Regions from separate parts of the Leisingera sp. NJS201 genome, predicted to be linked through region 1. Evidence: riboswitches for the same ligand, from Rfam matches in the RefSeq annotation. Region 1 holds a riboswitch; the other holds the start of a gene.
The links. A riboswitch is a leader RNA that binds a small molecule or an ion and turns the genes downstream of it on or off. The one in region 1 is predicted to bind thiamine pyrophosphate.
Positions count from the first base shown of each region.

Region 2: linked by a shared signal. The riboswitch ahead of thiC (phosphomethylpyrimidine synthase ThiC) and the one ahead of thiB (thiamine ABC transporter substrate binding subunit) in region 1 are both predicted to bind thiamine pyrophosphate.

Region 1 covers NZ_CP038234.1:3,980,781-3,992,849, forward strand. Annotated here, with positions in the region: gene ETW23_RS19675 (6,7-dimethyl-8-ribityllumazine synthase) at 1-137, shown strand, start outside; gene ETW23_RS19680 (ATP-binding cassette domain-containing protein) at 134-826, opposite strand; partial or broken gene ETW23_RS19685 (thiamine/thiamine pyrophosphate ABC transporter permease ThiP) at 813-2,366, opposite strand; gene thiB (thiamine ABC transporter substrate binding subunit) at 2,342-3,331, opposite strand; TPP riboswitch at 3,364-3,455, opposite strand; gene aroC (chorismate synthase) at 3,686-4,786, shown strand; gene ETW23_RS19700 (helix-turn-helix domain-containing protein) at 4,838-5,254, opposite strand; gene ETW23_RS19705 (cation transporter) at 5,328-5,966, shown strand; partial or broken gene ETW23_RS26280 (IS3 family transposase) at 6,721-6,894, shown strand; gene ETW23_RS19710 (IS110 family transposase) at 6,907-7,866, opposite strand; partial or broken gene ETW23_RS25450 (transposase) at 8,118-8,399, shown strand; gene ETW23_RS25455 (transposase) at 8,388-8,675, shown strand; gene ETW23_RS19720 (branched-chain amino acid aminotransferase) at 9,237-10,103, opposite strand; gene ETW23_RS19725 (MarR family winged helix-turn-helix transcriptional regulator) at 10,266-10,769, shown strand; gene ETW23_RS19730 (response regulator) at 10,775-11,566, shown strand; gene ETW23_RS19735 (histone deacetylase family protein) at 11,603-12,069, shown strand, end outside.
Region 2 covers NZ_CP038234.1:1,240,775-1,252,843, forward strand. Annotated here, with positions in the region: gene ETW23_RS06125 (amidase) at 1-404, opposite strand, end outside; gene ETW23_RS06130 (PfkB family carbohydrate kinase) at 518-1,222, opposite strand; gene ETW23_RS06135 (HesA/MoeB/ThiF family protein) at 1,219-2,187, opposite strand; gene ETW23_RS06140 (thiamine phosphate synthase) at 2,184-2,789, opposite strand; gene ETW23_RS06145 (thiazole synthase) at 2,789-3,556, opposite strand; gene thiS (sulfur carrier protein ThiS) at 3,558-3,755, opposite strand; gene ETW23_RS06155 (FAD-dependent oxidoreductase) at 3,724-4,692, opposite strand; gene thiC (phosphomethylpyrimidine synthase ThiC) at 4,689-6,509, opposite strand; TPP riboswitch at 6,644-6,771, opposite strand; gene bioB (biotin synthase BioB) at 6,986-7,963, shown strand; gene ETW23_RS06170 (8-amino-7-oxononanoate synthase) at 7,963-9,102, shown strand; gene bioD (dethiobiotin synthase) at 9,099-9,725, shown strand; gene bioA (adenosylmethionine--8-amino-7-oxononanoate transaminase) at 9,722-11,020, shown strand; gene ETW23_RS06185 (pimeloyl-ACP methyl esterase BioG family protein) at 11,024-11,644, shown strand; gene ETW23_RS06190 (methyltransferase domain-containing protein) at 11,641-12,069, shown strand, end outside.

The DNA of each region.
Region 1 (12,069 bases):
CGCTGACCCCGCATCAGTACCAGGAAACCGATCACCACAACGCGATTTACCGCGCGCATTTCGTGGAAAAGGGGCGCGAGGCCGCCAATGCCGCGCTGATGATCGGCAAAACACGGGCAGCGGCGCTGGCCGCTTAACCCAAATAGGCCTTTAGCGCGGGCGGCGGATTGTCCAGCAAGTCCGCCGTTCCCTGCGGCGGATGCGCCTTGCCATCCGCCACAAGCACCACTTGGCCCGAAATCCGGCGCGCGTCATTCGGATCATGGCTGACCATCAGCACCGTGGCGCCGCTTTCGCGCGCCAGTTCCGCAACCAGATCCAGCATCTCTGCCTTCAGCGCCGGACCAAGTGCCGCAAAAGGTTCATCCAGCAGCAGGATATCGCGGCCCTGCACCAGTACCCGCGCCAGGGCCACCCGGCTTTGCTGCCCGCCGGACAGAGCCGCAGGTTTCCGCCCCCCCATGCCGCCAAGACCAACCCGGATCAGCGCTGCGTCAATCTTTTGCCACTCCGCCTGGTTGAGCCGCAGGTTCGCTTGCAACCCCAGACCGACGTTCTGCGCCACGGTCAGATGCGGAAACAGGTTGCCGTCCTGAAACAGCATCGCCACCGGCCGCTTGCCCGGCGGCCTGCCGGTCAGGTCTGAGCCGTTCCAAGAGACGCGCCCACGGGTGACCGGCAGGAAACCGGCCACTGCCTCCACCAGCGTGGACTTACCGGCACCCGATGGACCAATCACCGCGACGCAGGCACCCGGCGCAATCTCAAGATCCGCCTCTACCACATAGCCGCCGTTCATGATCCGGCAATTCTCAAGCCTCAGCATGCCAGCGCCCTCCGCGGTCCAAAATCCAAAACGCACCCATCGACAACACCAGCAAGAGCAATGCAGCACCCGCTGCGGCCTCCATCCGGTAGGCCCCATCAGCCTGTAAATCTGCAAGGGCAGCGTTGCGAAATCCGGATCGGCAAACAGCGTTACCACGCCCAGATCCCCATCGACAGTGCCGCAGCCAAGCCCGCGGCAAACCCGGTCTGCGCCCGCATCCGGGCAGAAAGACCCGGCGCACAAAGGCCCAGCCCTGCATATCCAGCGACAGCGACAACCGGCCATAGCGACCCAGCACTTCCCGCGCACGGGGAACCAGGATGCGCATTGCAAAAGGCAGCGCCATCACCGCGTTGACCAGCGCCGTCACCGGCAGCGCCAGGGCAAAAGGGTCTGCGACAGGGTAGATCAGGATGAACAGCCCGGTGCCAATCACCAATGGAGAGGCCGCAAGCCCAAGAATGCCCGACAGTTCGGTCAGGCTGTTCCGGCCAGCTGCAACCGCAGCCGCCATCGGCAAGGCCAACGCAAGAAGGATTACAGTGCTGATTGCAGCCACCAGAATGGAGTTCCCCGCGGCCTGCAATACCGTGCCCTTCAAGTCAGCAAGCCCGGGCAGTCCGGCCAGCACGATCGCTGCCAGCGGCAGCAGTAAGAAACCAGCTGAAAGGGTAATCCAAACGGTGTCAAGACAGCGCGCCACAGCCCCCTGCCCGTCCCAGCGCCGCACCGCGCGGTCAAGACCGGCACCGAACCCTTCGCCCGCCGACACCCGCAGCGCGGCAAGCGCAGCTGCGCCGGTCAGCAATAACTGCAATCCCGACAAAAGCGCAGCCCGGCCCAGGTCGAAATCAAAGCGGAACGCCTGATAGATGGCCAGCTCGATCGTGGTCGCCCTGGGGCCGCCGCCAAGGGTCAGCGCAACCGCAAAACTGGAAAGGCAGATGGCAAAGACGACAGCCAAAGCACCCGGCGCCACCCGCCGGAGCATCGGCCCCTCTAGCAGCCGCCACATCGCCAGCGGACCGGCATCCAACTGCGCGGCCAATCGGAAGCGTTCAGCCGGGATTTCCTGCCAGCCCTGCAGGATCAGCCGAGTCGCCAGCGGCAGGTTGAAGAAGACATGTGCCAGGACCACGCCGTGCAGGCCATAAATTTGCACCGGCTCCAGCCCGAACAGGCCGAAAAAGCTGCTCAGCCAGCCAGCCCGGCCAAACACCGCCAGAAGGCCCAGAATGGCAACAATCACCGGCAGAATGAAGGGGGCGCCAAGCAGGGCAATCAGCAATGCCCGCCCTGGAAACCGTCGCCGCGCCAATGCGCGGGCCACGGGTATCGCCAGACTAACGCTCAGCAGCGCCGACAGGCTGGCCTGAGTGAGCGTGAACCGCAACGCCGCCCAATCGCTGGCACCAAATCCGGTTCCGGCCTCGGCCCTGAGTGCCACAGCACCCAAGGTTCCCAAGATCAGCGCGACGACAAGCAATGCCGCGCTGATTCCGGGAACGGAGCTTACTGGCTGAGCGCGTCCAGCCATTCGCCAAGCGCTGCATCCCGCACCTCTGCCGCTTCAGTTTCGCTCAGCAGCAAGGACTTACCTGGCGCGATCAGCGTTTCGAAACCCTCCGGCAGACCCGCAGAAGGTGTCACAGCGGGGTACATCCAGTTGGTGGTCGGAATGATCGACTGAAAGGCGTCGGACACCATGAATTCCAGAAACTGGTCGGCCAGCTCAGACTGATCGGTGTTTGCCAGTTTGCCTGCAACTTCCACCTGCATGTAATGACCCTCGTCAAAGGCGGCAGCCGCCTTGGAGCCGTCTTCCTCAGCAATCAGGTGATAGGCGGGCGAGGTGGTGTAGGAAAGCACCATGTCGGCCTCGCCTTCCAGGAACATGCCGTAAGCCTCGGACCAGCCCTTGGTCACGGTGACAACGTTGTCAGAGAGGCTCTTCCAGATTTCCGGCGCCTCATCGCCATAGGCGGCTTTCACCCACAGGAGCAGGCCCAGACCGGGGGTCGAGGAGCGCGGATCCTGAATCAGGATCTTCATGTCGCTGGTTGCCAGCGCCTTGAAATCCGACGGGAAACCCGCCTGTACCGCTGCATCGGCGTTATGAACAAAGGCAAAATAGCCCCAGTCATAAGGCACAAATGTCGCGTCGTTCCATTCGACCGGCAGCGCAAATTCGGCGCTGACCGAATGATCCGCAAACAGGCCGGTTTCCTTGGCCGCCGCGGTCAGATTGGTGTCGAGACCCAGAACGACGTCTGCGTCCGAGCGCTCGCCCTCCAGCTTCACCCGCGCCAGCAACGCGGCGCCGTCGCCCGCGCCGACCAGTTTCAGATCGCAGCCGCAGACGTCTTCGAACGCCTTTTCAACTGCCGGTCCGGGGCCCCAGTCGGAGACAAAGCTGTCGTAGGTATACACGGTAAGTTCCGGCGTTTCGGCAAAAGCCGCCGAGGCGCCAAGCAGTCCCGCGGCAAAAACAAGATGTTTCAAGCCATCCTCCTTTGCGGCGTTGGGCAAGGGTGGAGGCTGTCCAGTACCTTCCCTCCGCCGGTGTGATCCGGTTCAGGTTCAACGGGTTTCATCTCAGCGCTGCTGCGCACCCCGAGGTCGCGCGGACCTTATGCTCCAGGCGCCGCGAACACAAGCCAAAGCCCCGCCAGGACTTATGGCCCTTGGCAAACTGGACCGCAGCCAGCGCCCCCTCTGTTCCTCTGGCTGAAAATATCCCGGGGGAGCCGCCGCAGGCGGCGGGGGCAGCGCCCCAGCCCGCGTTGCCGCACAGGAATCCTCTTGAGGCACAGGCCCCTGCCCGCTAAGCACGTTCCGCAAAGGAGACCGCGCCTCATGTCGATGAACAGCTTTGGACACCTCTTCCGCGTCACCACCTGGGGCGAAAGCCACGGGCCCGCGCTTGGCGCCACCGTGGACGGCTGTCCGCCGAATGTGCCGCTGGAGCCGGAGATACTGCAGCAGTGGCTCGACAAGCGCCGCCCCGGCCAGAACAAGAACACCACCCAGCGCAATGAGCCTGACGCGGTGAAAATCCTGTCCGGCGTGTTCGACGGCATGTCCACCGGCACCCCGATTCAGCTGATGATCGAAAACACCGACCAGCGATCCAAGGATTACGGCGAGATTTCCCAAACCTTCCGTCCGGGCCATGCTGACATCACCTATTTCCAGAAATACGGCAACCGCGACTACCGCGGCGGCGGCCGTTCCTCGGCGCGCGAAACCGCAGCGCGGGTTGCAGCGGGCGGTGTTGCACGTGAAGCAATCAAGGCGCTGGTGCCGGGGCTGGAGATCAAGGGCTATATGACCCAAATGGGTGAGCTGGAGATCGACCGCAGCCGGTTCGACTGGGATGCGATCGAGCAGAATGACTTCTGGATCCCCGATGCCGGCGCGGTGCAGGAGTGGGAAGATTACCTGCAAGGTCTGCGCAAGGCGCACGACTCGGTGGGCGCCGTTGTCGAAGTTGTCGCCCGCAATGTCCCCGCAGGCATCGGCGCACCAGTCTATGGCAAACTGGACACTGATCTGGCCGCCGCGATGATGTCGATCAACGCAGTCAAAGGCGTGGAGATCGGCGAGGGCATGAATGCCGCGCGCCTCAAGGGCTCGGAAAACGCTGATGAGATTTTCATGAGCGAGAACGGGCCGGAGTATTCCTCCAACCACGCCGGCGGTATCCTGGGCGGCATTTCCACCGGGCAGGATGTGGTTGTGCGTTTTGCGGTGAAACCGACGTCATCGATCCTCACCCCGCGCCAGTCGATCCGCAAGGATGGCTCGGCAGTGGAGGTCATCACCAAGGGCCGCCACGACCCCTGCGTCGGCATCCGCGCCGTACCGGTGGCCGAGGCGATGATGGCCTGCGTGATCCTGGACCACCTGCTGTTGCACCGTGGCCAGATTGGCGAGAATCAAGGCAGGATCGGCTGAATATGCGGCTCTAACAAAGGGTTTCCCGGCAGCAGTGTTGGGAAAACACTCTCAGCTGTGATCGCCCGAGCATTGGCTGTGGTCACCGAGAGCCGTCAGCACCTTGCAGCAGCCGCCATTGCCGCCGTCGCAAAGATGGCTGATCCGCTCCAGCTCCGCCGCCAGCTGCTCCAGCTTGCGGATCCGGTCTTGGACATTGGCCAGCTGACTGCGGGCAATACGGTCGGCTTCGGCGCAGTCATCTCCGAGATTCCCGTCCAGTCCCATCAAAGACTTGATATCTTCCAGCGGGAAACCGAGGTCGCGAGCATGTTTGATGAAACCCAGCGCGTTCATTCCGTCCTGCCCATAGCGGCGCTGATTGCCGGCATTGCGGCCGGGCTGCGGCAGCAGACCGATCTCCTCGTAGTATCGGATGGTGGGAACCTTCACCCCGGTGGTCTTGGACAGCTGACCGATGGAAAACATCTGCGGAACCTCTTGAAGCTCTAGTGACTGGAGGCCCTACATTGATCTCGAATCAGGAATGAGGACAAGAGAAATGGCAGGCTGCTGCAATCACAACGCCCGTTTTGACGGCGTCTCGGCAGATTATAAACGCAGGCTTTGGCTGGTAATCGTCATAAACGCCGGTATGTTTGCGGTGGAAATGAGCGCGGGCCAGCTGTCGGGCAGCCAAGCGCTGAAGGCGGACGCGCTGGACTTTCTGGGCGACGCGCTGACCTATGGTATTTCGCTGGCGGTGATCGGCGCTACCCTGCGCACCCGGGCACTGGCGGCCCTGGGCAAGGGCATCAGCCTTTTGCTGATGGGGCTCTGGGTGTTTGGCTCTACCGTTTATCAGGTGTTTTTTGTCGATGTGCCGCAGGCGCAGATCATGGGGGTGATTGGCTTTATGGCGCTGGCGGCCAATCTGATTTCGGTGATGCTGCTGGCACGCTACAAGGATGGCGACGCCAATGTGCGCTCTGTCTGGCTGTGCTCGCGCAATGATGCGATCGGCAATGTGGCGGTGATGATTGCCGCGTTTGGCGTCTGGGGCACGGCAACCGGCTGGCCGGACCTGATTGTGGCCGGCATCATGGGCGGGCTGTTCCTAAGCTCCGCCTTCCAGATCCTGGTGCAGGCGATGCAGGAATGGCGCGGGGAAGAGGCGCGCCCTGCGGTGCATCAGAACTAAACAACTGTGCCGCTTGCGGCACGGGCGGCGCCCTGCATTGTTCAGACAAACAGCCCTGCGTATACCTCGCGCAGGGCTTTCTATGTTGCGCGGCAGGGCTTCCAGCAGGGTGAGGGAAGTGGATGCCATCGACCTCCACCGGCAGAGAATGAGCGTCGCGACCAGGCGACAGATACCCTTCTTCGTCAAGGCCCGTCTGCACCCAGTAATTTAGGACCGTGTCACCTCCTAGTGCTGGACGGCCCGTGCCAATGTCACACCGCCAGCACCGACTGCCAGCTGGATTTTGAGTTGTCTGTTGTCGCTCCACCGCCGACGCCGCTCGGCGCCCACAGCCTCGCTCAGTCTGGGCTCTCCACCCAAGACACATCGCAAACGTTGCACTGCAAGTATCTTAATTTCTGCAGGCTCCGTTGCGCTGGTGCTTATTAGCGGGAATCTTGCCGCTGAAAGATCTACGACGGCGTAGCTCGTCGCCGTGCGGCGAACCACGAAGTTCACAGGAAAATACCGGCTGGCGTCACTTTGAATTGCTGGCTAGGGGCGGCAAATCCAGCAGCGTGCAGGTCGGGGCTGACAACTCTTTCGACATATCAGACGAAATGGTTTCATTAAGGATCGGCAAGGCACCATTGTGATGAAGTTCCCTTGCTTTCGCGACCAAATCCTCTTCATGCCTTTCAATTAGCGCTTTTACGTCAATGCTGACCTGACATTCCTGGCTGAAACAATGAAGAGCCGCGTTCGAATAGGCACCTTCGCCCGCCAGATTGGGCTGACGCCCTGCTTCATTCCCACTGCAGCTTCCAAAACTGTTCTGAGATCGATGGGAGGCTGGATTGAAGACTATGACGACAACTACCCACACAGCGGGCTGAACTGGCGCTCGCCGCGCGTGTTCATCGAGGCCAATACCGAAACCGCTTAGCAACTGTATTGTTCAAACGGTCTGATAGGTCCATTTCTGGCGAGATTTGCAGAGCGCGTTAACGATTGTTACGGGCTTCCGGGCGACCGCCTTGATGACAACCTTGTGTGGTTTTCCGGCGGCGCGCAGGCGATCGGCGAAGGGCTTGAGAACCGGATTGTGGTGGCTGGCAACGAGTGCGGCCTGGAATAGGACGTGGCGCAATAGCCTTCTGCCTCCGCCAATGGCACGTTTTCCGCGAAGGGCACCGCTGTCATGCGCGATGGGAGCAAGGCCTGTGAGAGCTGCGGCCTGTTCACCGGATATGTGTCCAAGTTCCGGCATTTCCACTATGAGCATTGTGCTGGCGACTGGCCCAATTCCTGGAACTGACCGCAAGATTTCTGAGGTCTCCGCAAGGTTTTCATCAGCCGCGATGATTTGCTCAATCTGGGCTTCCAACTCAGCGATCTGACGATCCAGAAGGTCTTTCAAGTCGGCGTCCATATCTGAAAACACTTCAGATGATCCCAGCTTTCTGTGCGCTTTGATCTGCGTCAGAAGCCGCTTGCGTGTTTCGGCGATCTGCCCACGTTCGGACACCAAGGCTCTGAGAAGACGTAACCTCTCATGCGGAAGGCTGCGCCCGGAATCTGGCCGGAACACCATGAACCGGGCAATTAGTCCGGCGTCAATCCTGTCAGTCTTGGCCCGTGTGCCTCGGCTGGCGGCAAAGGCTTTTATCTGTGCAGGCGGCAATTGCCGTGTTGTCAAACCCGCACCATCCAAAGTTGCCCATAACCGCCATTCCTGACCACCAGTGGCCTCGAAACAAACGAGCGCATCCAGGTCCCGAGCCAGTCCGGCAACTTGCTTATGACCCTCAATGTTGTTCGGCACCCTCACACGCTTGCCATTGGGCAGGCAGCGAAGGTCCAGCCAGTCTCGACTGACATCTATTCCGATAACTGCCGCCCGTGTTATTTTGCTCATACCCTCTTCCTTCTGATCCGTGGTCCTTAGTGGCAACATGCAACTGTTCGAGATGATGAAGAGAGACGGTGCTGGCTCGCTAGCAAACGTGGTCACACCCGCAAGGCTCAGACGCCATGCACCGCCCCGTCAGCAACCTCGGCCAAGGTCGCTGACGGGGGCAACATAGCAAAGCTGAGATACAGAAGGCTCAGGACACATTGATTTCGATTGATCGTCATGATTCACCGGTCGAAAAATTGAACGGTGACATGTCTGATCTCTTTTGGCTGACCGACGCGCAAATGGCCGGATGGAGCCTTATTTCCCGAAATCCCATGGAAAGCCATGTATCAATGACTGGCTTGTCTTGAGCGAAATTATCTTCATCAATCACAATGGCATAAGGTGGCGGTATGCAGCCGGGGAATACGGCCCGCACAGTGAGGCGGGACCGTCGCCCCGGTGGGGCGGCGTAAGCCCGGTGAACGCATTACAGCCGTTGGAAACGCTGGAGCGACAAGGGTATCTTTGCGCAGATGATGGCCGGTCTGACGCCTTCGCGCAACCAATCCGGCGAACGTGATGTATCAGGCGGCATCACCAAGGCGGGGGATGCCAATCTCAGGCGGGCGCTGTGCGAGGCCGCAACGGTCATGATGAACCGCGGCAGATCGACTGGACTGAGAAAATGGGGAGCCCAGCTCGCACAGCGCCGTGGACGCAAGTGCGCGATGGTTGCCTTGGCTCGCCGAATTGCGGTGATACTCCATCGGATCTGGATCGATGGCACAGTATTCCACCCGGATACCGTGCCGAACATGGGCTGACCGGATGCTCCTCCACCCTTCGCCTGCATGATCGCAGGTCTTCGAAGTCCCGTAAGGACATGGTTCCGATGATGCCGAGGTCTGGACTGTCGCTGGCTTCCGTCAAGCACGCCAATGAGATGGGCACATCGGAATTGCATCGAACCAGCATCATATTGGCAGCCAGCACGCTGACCACGGACCGAAGCATGTACCCGAAAGACGTCAACCGAAAGCCGCGGCAGAAAGCAGGACGGGCTACAATAGGCCGGTGAGACCGCTTTGGCGGATCAATTTGCCTGCCTAAACCGCTTGACTGGGAAGTCCCCGTTACCGAATTCCTGACCCAAAGGGCAAACCTGTCCTTAATCGCTTCTTAGCAATGGATCCGCAAATGCCGTCTGGAAGGCAGTATTTTAACTGTTCATGATCAATCGCGGATTTCCAGCCGGTTCTGACTGCCGCGGGTGCGCATCAATGGGGGCCGCCTCTTCCAGCTGCTATCTTCAGGTCGGCAAAGAGGCGGCAAAACAAAACCCCCGCTCGCAGGCGGGGGTTCTCAGTCACGGAAGTGAGGTACGTTTACGCGCGGACCAGTTTCTCGTAATCCTCAGCAATCTCGCGGGTCAGGGCGCCGACCACGAATTTATACGGGCCGATCTCGCCGACCGGAGTGACCTCGGCGGCGGTGCCGGTCAGCCAGCACTGTTCGAACTCTTCCATCTCTTCCGGCTTGATGCGGCGCTCATGCACAGTGATGCCCTTGTCCTTGAGCATGCCGATCACGGTCTGGCGGGTAATGCCGTTCAGGAAGCAGTCGGCCTTGGGGGTGTGCACCTCGCCGTCCTTCACGAAAAAGATGTTGGCGCCGGTTGCTTCGGCCACATAGCCGCGCCAGTCCATGAACAGCGCGTCCGAGCAGCCCTGCGCGGTCGCTTTGTGTTTGGAAATGGTGCAGATCATGTAAAGACCTGCCGCCTTGGCATGGACCGGGATGGTTTCAGGCGACGGACGTTTCCATTCGGCAATCGCCAGCTTGGCGCCCTGCATCTTGGCGTCGCCATAGTAGGCGCCCCAGCCCCAGACTGCGATCGCCATCCGCACCGGGTTGGCTGCGGAGGCCACGCCCATGTCATCGCCGGAACCGCGCCAGACCAGCGCGCGGATATAGGCGTCCTGCAGGCCGGAGGCTTTCAGGGTTTCTTCCTTTGCCGCCTCGATCTGGTCGACGGTATAGGGCATCGGCATGTCCAGCGCCTCGGCGGAAGCTATCAGGCGCTCGGAATGCTCGCGGCTTTTGAAGATCTTGCCATTATAGGCGCGCTCACCCTCAAACACCGAGGAGGCATAATGCATCGCATGGGTCAGGATATGCACCTTTGCATCCCGCCAGTCGACCAGCCCCCCATCCATCCAGATCACACCGTCGCGGTCGTCATAACCTGCCATGCCGCACTCTCCTAAAACTCTGCGGGATTTCCATTTATTGCGCACATTACGTCCGAGAGGAACATAATATTGCGTCAAAGTTGGGATTCGATACATCTTCACCCTTGGAATGTCAACAACACTGACATAAACTGCATGGCAATACAGACGAGGGGGCACCGAATGCCGGAAGGCCGGACAGGGCAGGGATACGGCGGCGAAAGCCTGCTGTTTCTGACGGATGAGCAGCTGCGCCAGGGGATCGAGGCAATGTTTTTTGCCTACCGTGGCTTTACCGCCGATCCGGACCGGATTCTGGCGGAAATGTCCTACGGACGGGCGCATCACCGGGCGGTCCACTTTATCAACCGCTCACCCGGAACGACGGTGAACAACCTTCTCAGCATTCTGGGCGTGACCAAACAGTCGCTGAACCGGGTGCTGCGCACATTGATCGGCGACGGTTTGGTGATCAGCAAGGTGGGTGAGCTGGATAAACGCGAGCGGCATCTGTATCTGACCGATCAGGGCGCGGCGCTGGAGGCCACGCTGTCAGACGCCCAGCGCGCCCGGATGCGCGCCGCCTACAAAGATGCCGGCCCCGAGGCGGTGCAAGGTTTCAAAAAGGTGCTGGAAGCAATGATGGATGCGGATATGCGCCGTGCCTATGCCAAGTTGCGGGATTAAGGCGTATGAGCATGCATGACGCCCATCTGCTGATCATTGACGACGACGAACGCATTCGCGGGCTTTTGAAGAAATTCCTGATGCGCTCCGGCTTTCTGGTCACTGCAGCGCGCGACGCGGCCCATGCCCGCCGGGTGCTGGCGGGCTTGGATTTCGACCTGATCGTCATGGATGTGATGATGCCCGGCGAGGACGGTATCTCGCTGACAACTTCCTTGCGCGAAACCATGGCCACACCGATCCTGCTGCTGACCGCCAAGGGCGAGACTGAGGACAGGATTGCCGGACTGGAAGCTGGCGCGGATGACTACCTGCCAAAACCCTTTGAGCCCAAAGAGCTGCTGCTGCGTGTCAACGCAATCCTGCGGCGGATGCCGGACACGGTTGCACAGGAAAGTGCGCCCAAAGTGCTGCATCTGGGTGCCATCCGCTATGACATCGAACGCGGTGAAATGTGGCAGGGGGATGAGCTGATCCGCCTCACCGGCACCGAAAGCCAGTTGATGAAGATCTTCTCGGCCCAGCCCGGCGAGCCGGTCTCCCGCACCAAGCTGGTCGAGGATCTGGGCCGCGACCGCGGTCAGGCGCAGGAACGCGCGGTAGATGTGCAGATCACCCGTTTGCGCCGCAAGATCGAGCCGAACCCGAAACAGCCGCAATACCTGCAAACCGTCCGCGGCGCAGGCTACATGCTGGCCCCGAGTAAAGCCCCAGCCACTTCTTCTGGCCGCAATTATCCCGGGGTCCGGGGCAGCGCCCCGGGATTCCCCTTGCCGCGCAGCGCCGCGGCCCCCTAGGGTCGCGCCAAACCCCGCAGCAGGAGGATACGAGCCATGACAACCGCACTGATCACCCACGCGGATTGCCTGAATCACGTAACGCCGGACGGGCATCCGGAACAGGTGGCACGGCTTGCGCATATCCTGCACGCGCTGGAACCATTGGACCTGAAACGCGTAACCGCGCCGATGGCTGCCGAGGACGACATCCTGCGCATTCACCCGGCCGGCTACCTGTCGGACTTACGCAAGTCCTCTCCGGCAGAGGGCTGGGCGCAAATCGATGGTGACACCTTCCTGTCCCCTGGCTCGCTGGATGCAGCCTTCCGCGCAGCAGGCGCCGTTGTGCGTGGCGTCGATATGGTGCTGGGCGGCGAGGTGCAGAATGCTTTTGCCGCGGTGCGCCCGCCGGGACATCATGCCGAAACAGATACCGCGATGGGTTTCTGCCTGTTCGGCAACGCAGCACTGGCGGCCAAACATGCGCTGGATCATCACGGCCTGAACCGCGTTGCGGTGGT
Region 2 (12,069 bases), 1.6 Mb from region 1:
CTGGTCTGGCCGGAAAAGGTGAACTCAGGCGTGTTGCTTTTGCCGGTGATCACTGCGCCTGCCGCGCGCAGGCGGGCTACGTGATGGGCATCATAACCCGGCACATGGGCTTCAAAGCTCCTGGACCCCCAGGTGGTGCGCAAGCCCTTGGTCTCAAAGCAATCCTTGATGGCAACCGGCAGGCCGTGCAGCGGACCGGCAAATGCGCCCGATGCCGCCATCGCGTCCAGTTCTGCGGCGCGCGCCTCTGCCGCGTCCCAGTCCAGGGTGACAAAGGCGTTGACAGTGCTGTTGCGCGCCTCGGTCTGCGCCTTATGCGCGGCCAGAACCTCGCGGGCACTCAGGCTGCGGCTGCGCAGCCTGGCGGCCATGTCCTCGGCGGTAAGGGCGGTGATGTCGGTCATGCGGCTGGTTTCCGGTGCTGGCAGTTAAGGCACGCTTGCCAGACTAAAAAACTGTGTCCGGCGGCTCCGTTCCGAACCAGCCGCAAAACCGTCTGTCAGCGACCTGCCAGGCTTCAGCGGCCAAGCCAGCGGCGGACGGCGGCTTTGCCCAGGCGGCAGGCCTCCGGCAGAGTCTCTCCCCTGGCCAGGCAGCAGGCGATTGCGGTGGCCAGGCTGCATCCCGTGCCGCGTTTGGAACCCGGCAGCCGCGCCGCGGCAAAAGGTGTTACCGAGCCACCGGCGGTAAACAGCACATCAGTGCTTTCAGCTCCGGTGCCATGGCCGCCCTTGACCAGCACCGCCTGCACCCCCTGTGCCAGCAGCTGCGCCGCCTGCGTCTCGATGCTGCCGGCTGAGCCGGAAAGCACTTCCAGCTCTGCCAGGTTCGGGGTGACTAAGGCCGCCCGCTGCAGCAATGCGCCAAAGCCGTCTGCCGCCATCAGCCTGCCGCCGGAACTTGCTTTCAGAACCGGATCCAGCACGATAGGCATCTCCCGGGGCAGGGCCGCGTCAACCGCGCTGGCCGCTGCGGCAGACCCCAGCATTCCGATCTTGGCTGCCGCGGGTGCAGGCAATGCGGCCAAAGCTGCCTGCGCCTGGTCTGCAACGGCTTGCGGCGTGCAGGGGTGAATGGCCAGGACCGCCGCATCGGTCTGCACCGTCACAGCCGTCACCACCGGGCGCAGCGTCACCCCGAACTCTGCAGCCATGGCTGTATCGCGGGTGAGGCCGGCGCCGCCGCTGCTGTCGGTTCCGCCAATCGCCAGGATCGCGGTCATGCGCTGCCGCCAGCCGCCAGCAGGGCGAGGTCGCCAAAGCCCGCAGCCTTCAGATCCGAGGCCGCGCCCCAGGCGCGCAGGCCGGTGCGGCAGCACAGCACGATACGCCCCTTGCGCGGCAGCTCTGCCGCCAGCAGATCGGCGCGGGCAATCCGGCGGGCCTGGAACGCCGGCAATCCGGGCGCCTCAGCGGCATCGCGCAGTTCGATCACCGTATCCGCCGCAGTGATATGCGAGGCCGCGACAAAGGGCAGGGCGTCCGCCGGTTCTTCCGCCTCATCAAAGCAGAAGCTGCTGACCTGCAGGTCCTGGAGCCGGAAAACAAACAACTGTCCCCGCGGGGACGGCTGGTGATCCAGCAGGGACTTCAGTGCCAGCTGTGCCTGAAGCGCACCGATCATGCCAACGGCCGGCCCCATCACGCCTGCAGTTGCACAGGTCGCCGCCTGCGCGGGCAGGTCCGGGAATACAGCACGCAAGGATGGCCCGCCGCCGCAAAATCCCCCGGCATAGCCCGACTGCCCCAGCGCCGAGGCCGAGATTAGCATCTTGCCCTGCGCCCGGCATGTATCCGAAAGGATATAGGACACCGCAAAACTATCCGCCGCATCCACCACCAGATCCGCCGCATCCACCATCGCGGCCGCATTGGCCGCATCCAGGCAGTCAACCCGCGCTGTCACGTGCAGAGACGGATTGGCTGCCAGCAAGTGCCGCCGGGCGGCCGCTGCCTTGGGCTGGCCAAGGTCGCCCATAGTATAAAGGACCTGTCGGTGCAGGTTGCTTTCTTCCACCTTATCGCCGTCCATCACGGTGATGCACCCCACGCCTGCGCCGCCGAGATACTGCAGCACCGGACTGCCGAGACCCCCGGCGCCCACAATCAGAACGTGCGATCGGGCCAGCCGTTCCTGCCCCGCGGCACCGACCTCCGGCAGGATCATCTGGCGGGCGTAGCGGCTCATGCTGCCGCCTTGCGCCGGCAGGCCGCCACCCATTCGCGGGTGCGCGCTTCGGGATCATCAGCCAGTTGGATGTCTGTCACCACCGCAGCGCTGTCCGCACCGGCAGCAAACACCCCGGGCAACCGCTCGGGCGTCAGGCCGCCAATCGCCACCAGCGGCGTATCCCCGGCCATCTGTTTCCAGCGCGTCACCCGCTCCAGCCCCTGCGGGTCCCACTTCATCTTCTTCAGCAGCGTCGGATAAACCGGCCCCAGCGCCACATATTCCGGCCCCAACGACAGCGCGCGCTCCAGCTCGCTTTCGTCATGGGTGGACAGGCCAATGCGGACGCCCTTGCGGCGCAGCGCAGCGAAATCCGCCGTGTCCATGTCTTCCTGCCCCAGGTGCACAAAGTTGCAGTTCAGATCCAGCGCTGCCTGCCAATAGTCATTCACCACCAGCTGCGTGTCATGCACTGCGCAGAAATCCCGCGCCCGGGCAATCTGGCGCTGCACCTCAGTCTCAGGTTCGTCCTTGATGCGCAGTTGCACCAGCTTGGCCCCTTGGGGCACCAGCAGTTCCAGGCGGCCGACGTGGCCTGTGATCAGGTAGAAACGTTCCATCAGGCAAACTCCGCCAAGCCAAGTACAGGGGTTGAGGGCACCGCCATGTCACGCCGCTCCATCGGGTCGGCCTCATAGCCCGCGCGCCCGGCCTCAATTGCCAGCGCCATGGCCGCGGCCATCGCTGCCGGGCCGCCGGCCTTGGCCACGGCTGTATTCAGCAGCACCGCATCCATGCCCAGCTCCATCGCCTGTGCCGCATCCGAGGGCCGCCCGATGCCGGCATCCACAATCAGCGGCACGCCGGGAAAATGCGCCCGCATCGCCCGCAAGGCATCCGGGTTGCGCAACCCCTGGCCCGAGCCGATCGGCGCCCCCCAGGGCATCAGAACCTCGCAACCCGCCGCCAGCAACCGCTCGCCCACCACCAGATCATCGGTGGTGTAGGGAAAGACCTGAAAGCCCTCATTGCTCAGGATCCGCGCTGCCTCAACCAGCCCGAATACGTCCGGCTGCAGGGTGTCGGAATGGCCGATCACCTCCAGCTTTATCCATGGGGTATCAAACAGCTCCCGCGCCATATGCGCCGTGGTCACCGCCTCCTGCACCGAATGGCAGCCGGCAGTGTTGGGCAGGATCCGGCAGCCGGTTTCGCGCAAGGTCTCCCAAAACCCGGCGCCCGTGCCATCAGCGGTTTCGCGGCGCAAGCTGACGGTGATGATCCCGGTGCCGCTGGATTTCACGGCCTCCGCCAGCACGGCAGGCGAAGGGTATTGCGCAGTGCCCAGCAGCAGGCGTGAACCAATCTCTGTTCCGTAGAATTGCATCTCAGCCTCCTTGCATCGGTGCCAGGACTTCCAGTTGGTCGCCCTCAGTCAGCTGTACGCTGTCCCGGTTGCTGCGGGGCACAAAACGGCCGTTCAGCGCGGTCGCAACCGAGGAGCAGGCAAAGCCCAGCTCATGCAGCGCAGACTGGAGGTCGGTTGCGGATACGTCATGCGGTCTGGCGTTCACGATGATTTTCATCTGTGGTCTCCGGTAACAGTTGGTCCGCGGCTTGCTGCGCCATTGCGGGCGCCAGCAGAAAGCCGTGGCGGTAAAGCCCGTTGAGGTAGAGCGTGCCGTCCTGTTCGATCAGCCGCGGCAGGTTGTCGGGATAGGCCGGGCGCAGGCCTGCGCCGGTCTCTGCCACGCTGGCCTCGGCGAATGCGGGGTGCAGGGTAAAGGCGGCATTCAGCAGTTCGCTGAGTGAGCGCAGGGTGATGGCCCGGTCCGAGCTGCTTTCGATCATGGTGCCGCCGATCATGAAATGCCCGTCCCCGCGGGGCACAAGATACAGTGGCATCCGCGGGTGCAGCAGCCGCAGGGTGCGGCTGATCTGCACCTCGGGGCAATGCAGGATCGCCATCTCGCCGCGCACCGGGCGCAGGCCGGGCAGCGGGGCGGCGATGCCGGTGCAATCCAGCGTGACGCCGGCCGGGGCAGGGGTGCCATAGCGGATGTCCACCCCCATCGCCTGTACCTTGGCGCTGAGGTCCCGCAAGGCGCGGCGCGGATCCAGGTGGGCCTCGCCATCAAAGAACAATCCTTGCGAAAACCGCCCCTCCAGCGCGGGCTCCAGCCCGGTGATCTCTGCCCCGTCAACCCCCCGGTGGCCTGTGGTGCGGCGGGCAAAACGGGTAAGTTCTGCCCGGTCCCGGGCCGGCGCCACCACCAGCGTGCCGCGCCTGTGCACCGGGGTGACCCTGGCCCACCAGCCGAAGGCGCGGCTGCCGAGAGTTATCACTTGCTCCTCGGCGCTTTCGCGTTCGCACCAGGGCGCCAGCATGCCGCCGGCAAAGCGCGCGACGCTGCTGTCCCCGGGGGTATTCCCCCGTTCATAGACCGTGACCTTGGCCCCGCGCTGCGCCAGCTCATAGGCGCAGGCGAGGCCGGCAAGGCCTGCGCCTGCGATGGTGATCATTCCGCCGGTTCCGCCGCTTTCCCAGCTTCGTCGGGCGCAGGCACATACAGCTCGCCGCCCTCGCGGAACTTGGCGGCCATCGCCTCCATGCCTTCCTTCTGCGCCTCGGCGCGGATGTCATGGCTGATCCGCATCGAGCAGAACTTGGGCCCGCACATGGAGCAGAAATGCGCCACCTTATGCGCCTCTTTCGGCAGGGTCTGGTCGTGGAACTCGCGCGCGGTGTCCGGGTCCAGAGACAGGTTGAACTGGTCCTCCCAGCGGAATTCGAACCGCGCGCGTGACAGCGCATCATCGCGGCGCTGCGCACCCGGCAGACCCTTGGCGAGATCGGCCGCATGGGCGGCGATCTTATAGGTGATCACACCCACCTTGACGTCGTCGCGGTCGGGCAGGCCGAGGTGTTCTTTGGGCGTCACGTAGCACAGCATCGCACAGCCGAACCAGCCGATCATGGCGGCACCGATGCCGCTGGTGATGTGGTCATAGCCCGGCGCAATGTCGGTGGTCAGCGGCCCAAGCGTGTAGAACGGCGCCTCGTGGCAGCATTCCAGCTGCTTGTCCATGTTCTCCTTGATCTTGTGCATGGCGACATGGCCCGGCCCTTCGATCATCACCTGGCAATCCTTGGCCCAGGCGATCTTGGTCAGCTCGCCCAGGGTCTCCAGCTCGGCAAACTGCGCTTCGTCATTGGCATCAGCGATGGAGCCGGGGCGCAACCCGTCACCCAGCGAGAAGGACACATCATACTGGCGGCAGATGTCGCAGATTTCCTCGAAATGCTCGTACAGGAACGACTCCTTGTGGTGATGCAGGCACCACTTGGCCATGATCGAGCCGCCGCGCGAGACGATCCCCGTTACCCGTTCCACGGTCATCGGCACCATGTGCAGCCGCACGCCTGCGTGGATGGTGAAGTAATCGACGCCTTGCTCTGCCTGCTCAATCAGGGTGTCGCGGAACACTTCCCAGGTCAGGTCTTCGGCGATGCCGTTCACCTTCTCCAGCGCCTGATACATCGGCACGGTGCCGATTGGCACAGGGCTGTTGCGGATGATCCATTCGCGGGTGTTGTGGATGTTGCGGCCCGTCGACAGATCCATCACCGTGTCAGCGCCCCAGCGGATCGACCAGACCAGTTTGTCCACTTCTTCCTCCATCGAGGACGTGACGGCAGAGGTGCCCATATTTGCGTTGATCTTGACCAGGAAATTGCGCCCGATGATCATCGGCTCGATTTCCGGGTGGTTGATGTTGGCGGGGATGATGGCGCGGCCGGCGGCGATTTCATCGCGGACAAACTCCGGCGTCACGTAATCGGGGATATTGGCACCAAAGTCGTTGCCATCGCGGTGGCAAGGGGACAATTTGCGCAGCTGGTTTTCGCGGATGGCGATGAATTCCATCTCGGGCGTGATGATCCCGGCGCGGGCATAGGCCAGCTGGGTCACCGCCTTGCCGTCCTTGGCGCGCAGCGGAGCGGGTTTCACCGGGAATTCGGGCGTCAGCCGATCGCCCGCGACAAAGCCGTTGTCCGCAGGTGTCACATCGCGGCCCTGGTATTCCTCAACGTCGCCGCGCGCCTCGATCCAGTCGCGGCGCAACTGCGGCAGGCCCTGGCGGATGTCGGTCAGAACATCCGGGTCGGTATAGGGGCCGGAGCTGTCATAGACCGGCAGCGGTGCCTCGCCCGCCGTGGGGTGGGTGGCGATTTCCCGCATCGGCACGCGGATGTCCTTATGGACTTCGCCTGCGACATAGATCTTGCGCGACGCGGGCAGGGCGCCCGTGGTGATCTTGGGGTTGGGGACGTTCATTTTGGTGCTCCTCAAAGCCGAAAACTCAGAAAAGACACCAGATGAGTTTTGGCTGGGAAACCGGCAGGCAAAAGAGGCCTGCTTTACCGGAATGCGCCTGTTTCAAACGGCTGTCCCCGCGGGGACACGGGGACAAAAGGCGCGTCCTTGCTTCCTACGCCAGTATCAACTGGGTCAGGTTCAAAGGGTCGCGCCGCCGGCCCGGGTTGCCCGCACCTTGACGCCTCTCAGTCCCTTGGGCGGGACTCCCCTGCGTGGCTTTAGGGGTATGGGAGGCATAGGGTTCGCGTCAACCGGAATCTTTGTAGATTATTTTTTGGCATTAAAATCAGATTGATACTGGCGCTATGGACGCAAAAGCGGGTCAAATCGCTGCAGCGCAGCTTTGATGCTTGATCGAGGGTGGTGAAATTATCTATAAAAATCCGCAACGCCATCCGCGTATGGCCAACTGGTATACGAGAACAGGAGACAGCATGCTGGACGCTGCACCCATCCGCACCGACTGGACCCGCGAAGAAGCGGAAGCGATTTACAACAAGCCTTTCATGGACTTGCTGTTTCAGGCGCACTCTGTGCACCGGCAGTATTTCGATCCCAATCAGGTGCAGAAATCCAAGCTTCTCAGCATCAAGACCGGCGGCTGCGCCGAGGATTGCGCCTATTGCTCGCAGTCGGCCCGCAACGGCGCGCAGCTGTCGGCCTCCAAGCTGATCGAAGTGCAGCGGGTGATTGCCGAAGCCAGGAAAGCCAAGGAAGGCGGCGCCACGCGCTATTGCATGGGGGCGGCCTGGCGCTCGCCCAAGGACCGCGACATGGCCGCACTTGAGGCGATGGTGCAGGGGGTCAAGGATCTTGGGATGGAGACCTGCATGACCTTGGGCATGCTGGAGGAAGACCAGGTGTTCCGTCTGCGCGATGCCGGGCTGGATTATTACAACCACAACATCGACACGTCGGAGCGGTATTACTCCGAGATCATCACCACCCGCACCTTTGCCGACCGGATCGACACCCTGAACCGGGTGCGCGAAGCGGGCATCAAAGTCTGCTCCGGCGGCATCGTCGGCATGGGCGAGCAGCAGCTGGACCGCATCGACATGATGCTGGCGCTGGCGACGCTGGAGGTGCATCCCGACTCGGTGCCCGTGAACATGCTGATCCCGATTGCCGACACGCCGCTGGCGGATGTGGAAAAGCTGGACCCGATCGAATTCGTCCGTTCGGTGGCGCTGGCCCGCATTCTGATGCCGAAATCGCATGTGCGCCTGTCCGCAGGCCGCACCGACATGTCGGACGAGATGCAGGCGATGTGCTTCTTTGCCGGGGCCAACTCGATCTTTGTGGGTGACACGCTGCTGACCGCCGACAACCCGGAAGAGGACAAAGACCAGCAGCTGTTCGACCGTCTGGGCATCACCGCAATGGCGGTGGGATGTGACGGCAGCCGCTGATGGCGGGGGCCTTCCCGAGGCATGAGACATCGTTGGAAGCGCTGCGCAATCGCGGGCGTTACCGGCAGCTGATGCCGCGGGTCGGGCATGACTTTGCCTCCAACGACTATCTTGGGCTGGCGGGCAGCGATGTGCTGCGCGCTGCCGCCGCAGACGCGCTGGCGCGCGGTGTGCCGGTCGGGGCAGGCGGTTCGCGCCTGCTGCGCGGCAATGACGCAGAGCATCAGCAGTTGGAAGCTGAGGCGGCGGCGTTCTTTGGAACCGAGGCGGCGCTGTTCATGGGTGGCGGCTTCACTGCCAATCAGGCGATCTTTTCGACCCTGCCGCAGCAGGGCGATCTGGTGCTTTATGATGCGTTGATCCATGCCAGCACCCATGACGGGATGCGGCTGGGCCGGGCAGAGACCCGCAGCTTTGCCCATGGCGATGCGGAAGACGCTTCCCGGGTGCTGACGGACTGGCGCGCTGCTGGTGGCACCGGCCAGGTCTGGGTCGCGGTTGAGGCGGTCTACTCCATGGATGGCGACCTGGCGCCGCTGGATGCGCTGATGGCGCTGTGTGATGCGGACGGCGCGGTGCTGGTGGTGGATGAGGCGCATTCCACAGGTGTGTTCGGTGATCTGGGCCGCGGGCTGGCACACGGCATTGCCCACCGGCCAAACGTCCTGAGCCTGCACACCTGCGGCAAGGCGCTGGGTGCTTCCGGCGCTTTGATCTGCGGCCAGAAGGTGCTGACCGAGACGCTGATCAACAAGGCGCGCGGCTTTATCTTTGCGACCGCTCCGTCGCCCTTGAATGCGGCTTTGGTGCGGGCAGCTTTGCAGGAACTGCAGCAGAACACGGGCCGCCGCGAACAAGCGTGGCAGGGGATCACCCATGCCCAAGGCGAGGCCAAACGCCTCTGCGGGCTGGACGGTTTCCAAAGCCAGATCCTGCCGGTGGTGATCGGTGACGACAAGCGCACCATGGAGCTGGCCGCCGCGATGCAAACCCGCGGCTATGACATTCGCGGTATCCGCCCGCCGACGGTGCCGCGCGGCACCTCGCGGCTGCGGTTGTCAATCACGCTGAACACGGGGGCAGAGGTCGCCACCCGGATGTTCCAAGACCTCGCCCGGGAAATGGAGACAAACCCATGAGCGCGCTGATCGTCACCGGAACAGATACCGGCATCGGCAAGACCATCTTCTCGGCCGGCCTGGTGCAGGCGCTGGGCGCCACCTATTGGAAGCCGGTGCAATCGGGGCTGGAGGAGGAGACCGACAGCCAGATTGTTGCGCGCTTGTCAGGCCGCCCGGCGCTGCCTGAAGGGTATCTTCTGCAACTGCCAGCCTCGCCGCATCTGTCGGCAGAGGCTGAGGGCGTGGAGATCGACCCGGACGCGTTGCCCCTGCCTGAGGCCGATGGCGTGCTGGTCGCCGAAGGCGCCGGCGGTCTGATGGTGCCGCTGAACCGTGAGGTTCTGTATCTCGACCTGTTTGCCCGCTGGCGCGCGCCGGTGATCCTCTGTGCGCGGACCCAGCTGGGCACGATCAACCACACGCTGTTGTCGCTGAAGGCGCTGCGCGATGCGGGCTGCTCGGTGGTGGGCGTGGCCTTTATCGGCGATGCGGAGCCTGGGGTGGAAGAAACCATCTGCCAGTTCGGTCAGGTGGCGCATCTGGGCCGTCTGCCGGTACTGGGCGAGCTGACCTCTGACGCTTTGGCCGTGGCCTTTCAGGCCAGTATCCGGGTAGACCTGATCACGGAGGCTTTGGTATGAGCGCATCCGGCCTCACCCAGCTGGAATTCGACCAGCAGCACCTCTGGCATCCCTATACCAATGTGGCCAAACCCGGTCCGACTTTTGTGGTGAAGGAAAGCGAGGGCGTCCACATCACGCTCGACGATGGCACCCGGCTGATCGACGCTATGTCCTCGTGGTGGTGCATGATGCATGGCCACAGGCACCCGGCGATCACATCGGCCATCCACGACCAGCTCGACACCCTGCCGCATGTGATGTTCGGCGGGCTGACGCACGATCCGGCCATCGACCTGGGCCGCAAGCTGCTGGAGATCACGCCCGACAGCCTGACGCGGATCTTCTACTGCGACAGCGGCTCGGTCTCGGTTGAGGTGGCGATGAAGATGGCGGTGCAGTACCAGCACGCCATTGGCCAGCCCGCGCGCAAGGAGTTCGCCACCATCCGCTCCGGCTATCACGGCGACACCTGGAAGGCGATGAGCGTCTGCGACCCGGACACCGGTATGCACCACCTGTTCCAGGGCGCGCTGAGCGTGCAGCATTTCGTCTCCCGCCCGCCCATCCGCATTCATGAGGACTGGATCGACGATCCGGCGCAGAACGGCCTGGGCGAGCTGCGGGCAGTGCTGGAAGCCAATGCGCAGAAGATCGCCGCCTTTATTCTGGAGCCCGTGGTGCAGGGCACCGGCGGCATGTATTTCTATCACCCGGAATACCTGAACCAGGCCCGTGCCTTGTGCGATGAACTGGGCATCCTGCTGATTTTTGATGAGATCGCGACTGGTTTCGGCCGTACCGGCGAACTGCTTGCAACCGGGTTCTGCGAAGTGGAACCGGATATCATCTGTCTCGGCAAGGGGCTGACCGGCGGCCATATCTCCTTTGCCTGCACCATGACGAACGACCGCGTCGCCGAGGGTGTGGGCGGCGGCAACCCGGGTATTTTCATGCATGGGCCGACCTATATGGCCAATCCTCTGGCCTGTGCGGCGGCCAAGGCCTCGCTGGATCTGCTGACCGGGCAGGACTGGCGTGGCACGGTCTCGGGGATTGCAGAGCAGATGCAGTCAGAACTGGCACCGGTGCGCGATCTGCCCAATGTGGCGGATGTGCGGGTTCTGGGCGCCATTGGCGTCATCGAGATGAAACACGCGGTGTCCGCGGATGAGGCCCACGCCCGTGCCCATGATATGGGCGTGTTCCTGCGTCCCTTTGGCAAGAACATCTATACCATGCCGCCGTTCATCACGTCCCCGGATCAGCTGAGCCGGATCACCGCGGGCATGCTGCGGCTGGCGCGGGAGCTGTAAGCAATGGAGTTCCGCTGGATCAAGCAGAACAATGCAGCCGAGGCCATCGTGGTCTTCGGCGGCTGGGCTGTGGGGCCGGAGGTGTTCTGGCATCTGGACGGTCCGCAGGACATTCTGTTTGCCGGCGATTATACCGATTTGAACGCAGAGCTGCCGGATCTGTCCGGTTACAGCCGGGTCAGCGTCTTGGCCTGGTCCTTTGGTGTGGCTTCTTATGCCCACTGGCAGCAGGGACGGGCGGATGTGGTGTTCCAGCGCAAGGCGGCGGTGAACGGCAGCCTGCAGCCGGTGAACCGCGGCGCCGGTATTCCTCCTGCGGTCTTCCGCAGAACAATGGAAACGCTGAGCCTGGAAAGCTACCAGGACTTTCTGACCCGTGTATTCGGTGCCCCGCAAGAGGCAGAACCGCTGGATGTGCCTGCGCGCCGGGCTGAGCTGCTGGCGGTAGAGCAGCGCGGCGACGCGCCGCAGATGCGCTTTGACAAGGTCTGGATCAGCTCCGGCGACAAGATCTTTCCGCCCGCCAATCTGGCACGCGCCTGGGCGGGGCAGAACGTGACACAGATCGACGCGCCGCACGCCCCCTTTGGCCGCTTCTCGCAGTGGGAGGAGCTGTTCCAGTGAAAGACACGCTGCCGCCTCAGCTGGATCAGACCCGCGTGCGCCAAAGCTTCCGCCGCGGGCTGAACAGCTATCACGGCACCGCCTCTGTGCAGGCGGATATTGCGGCGCAGCTTGCAGGTCTGCTGCAAGCGCAGGGCGCGCCCCGCCGGTTCGGGGCGGTATTGGAGTTCGGCTGCGGCACCGGTCATCTGACCCGGCACCTGCTGCAGCGGTTCACGGCCGGCAGCCTGTTGCTGAATGACCTGGTGCCAGAGGCGGCGCAGGTGCTGCAGGCACTGGGCAGCGCAGCCCCGGCGCAGTCCCGGTTTGAGGGCGGCCCGGTCGAGGCCCTGCCGCTGCCGCAGCAGCTGGACCTGATTGCCTCAGCCTCGACCGTGCAGTGGATCCCGGATCTGCCGGCCTTGTCCGCCCGGCTGGCGGCGCGG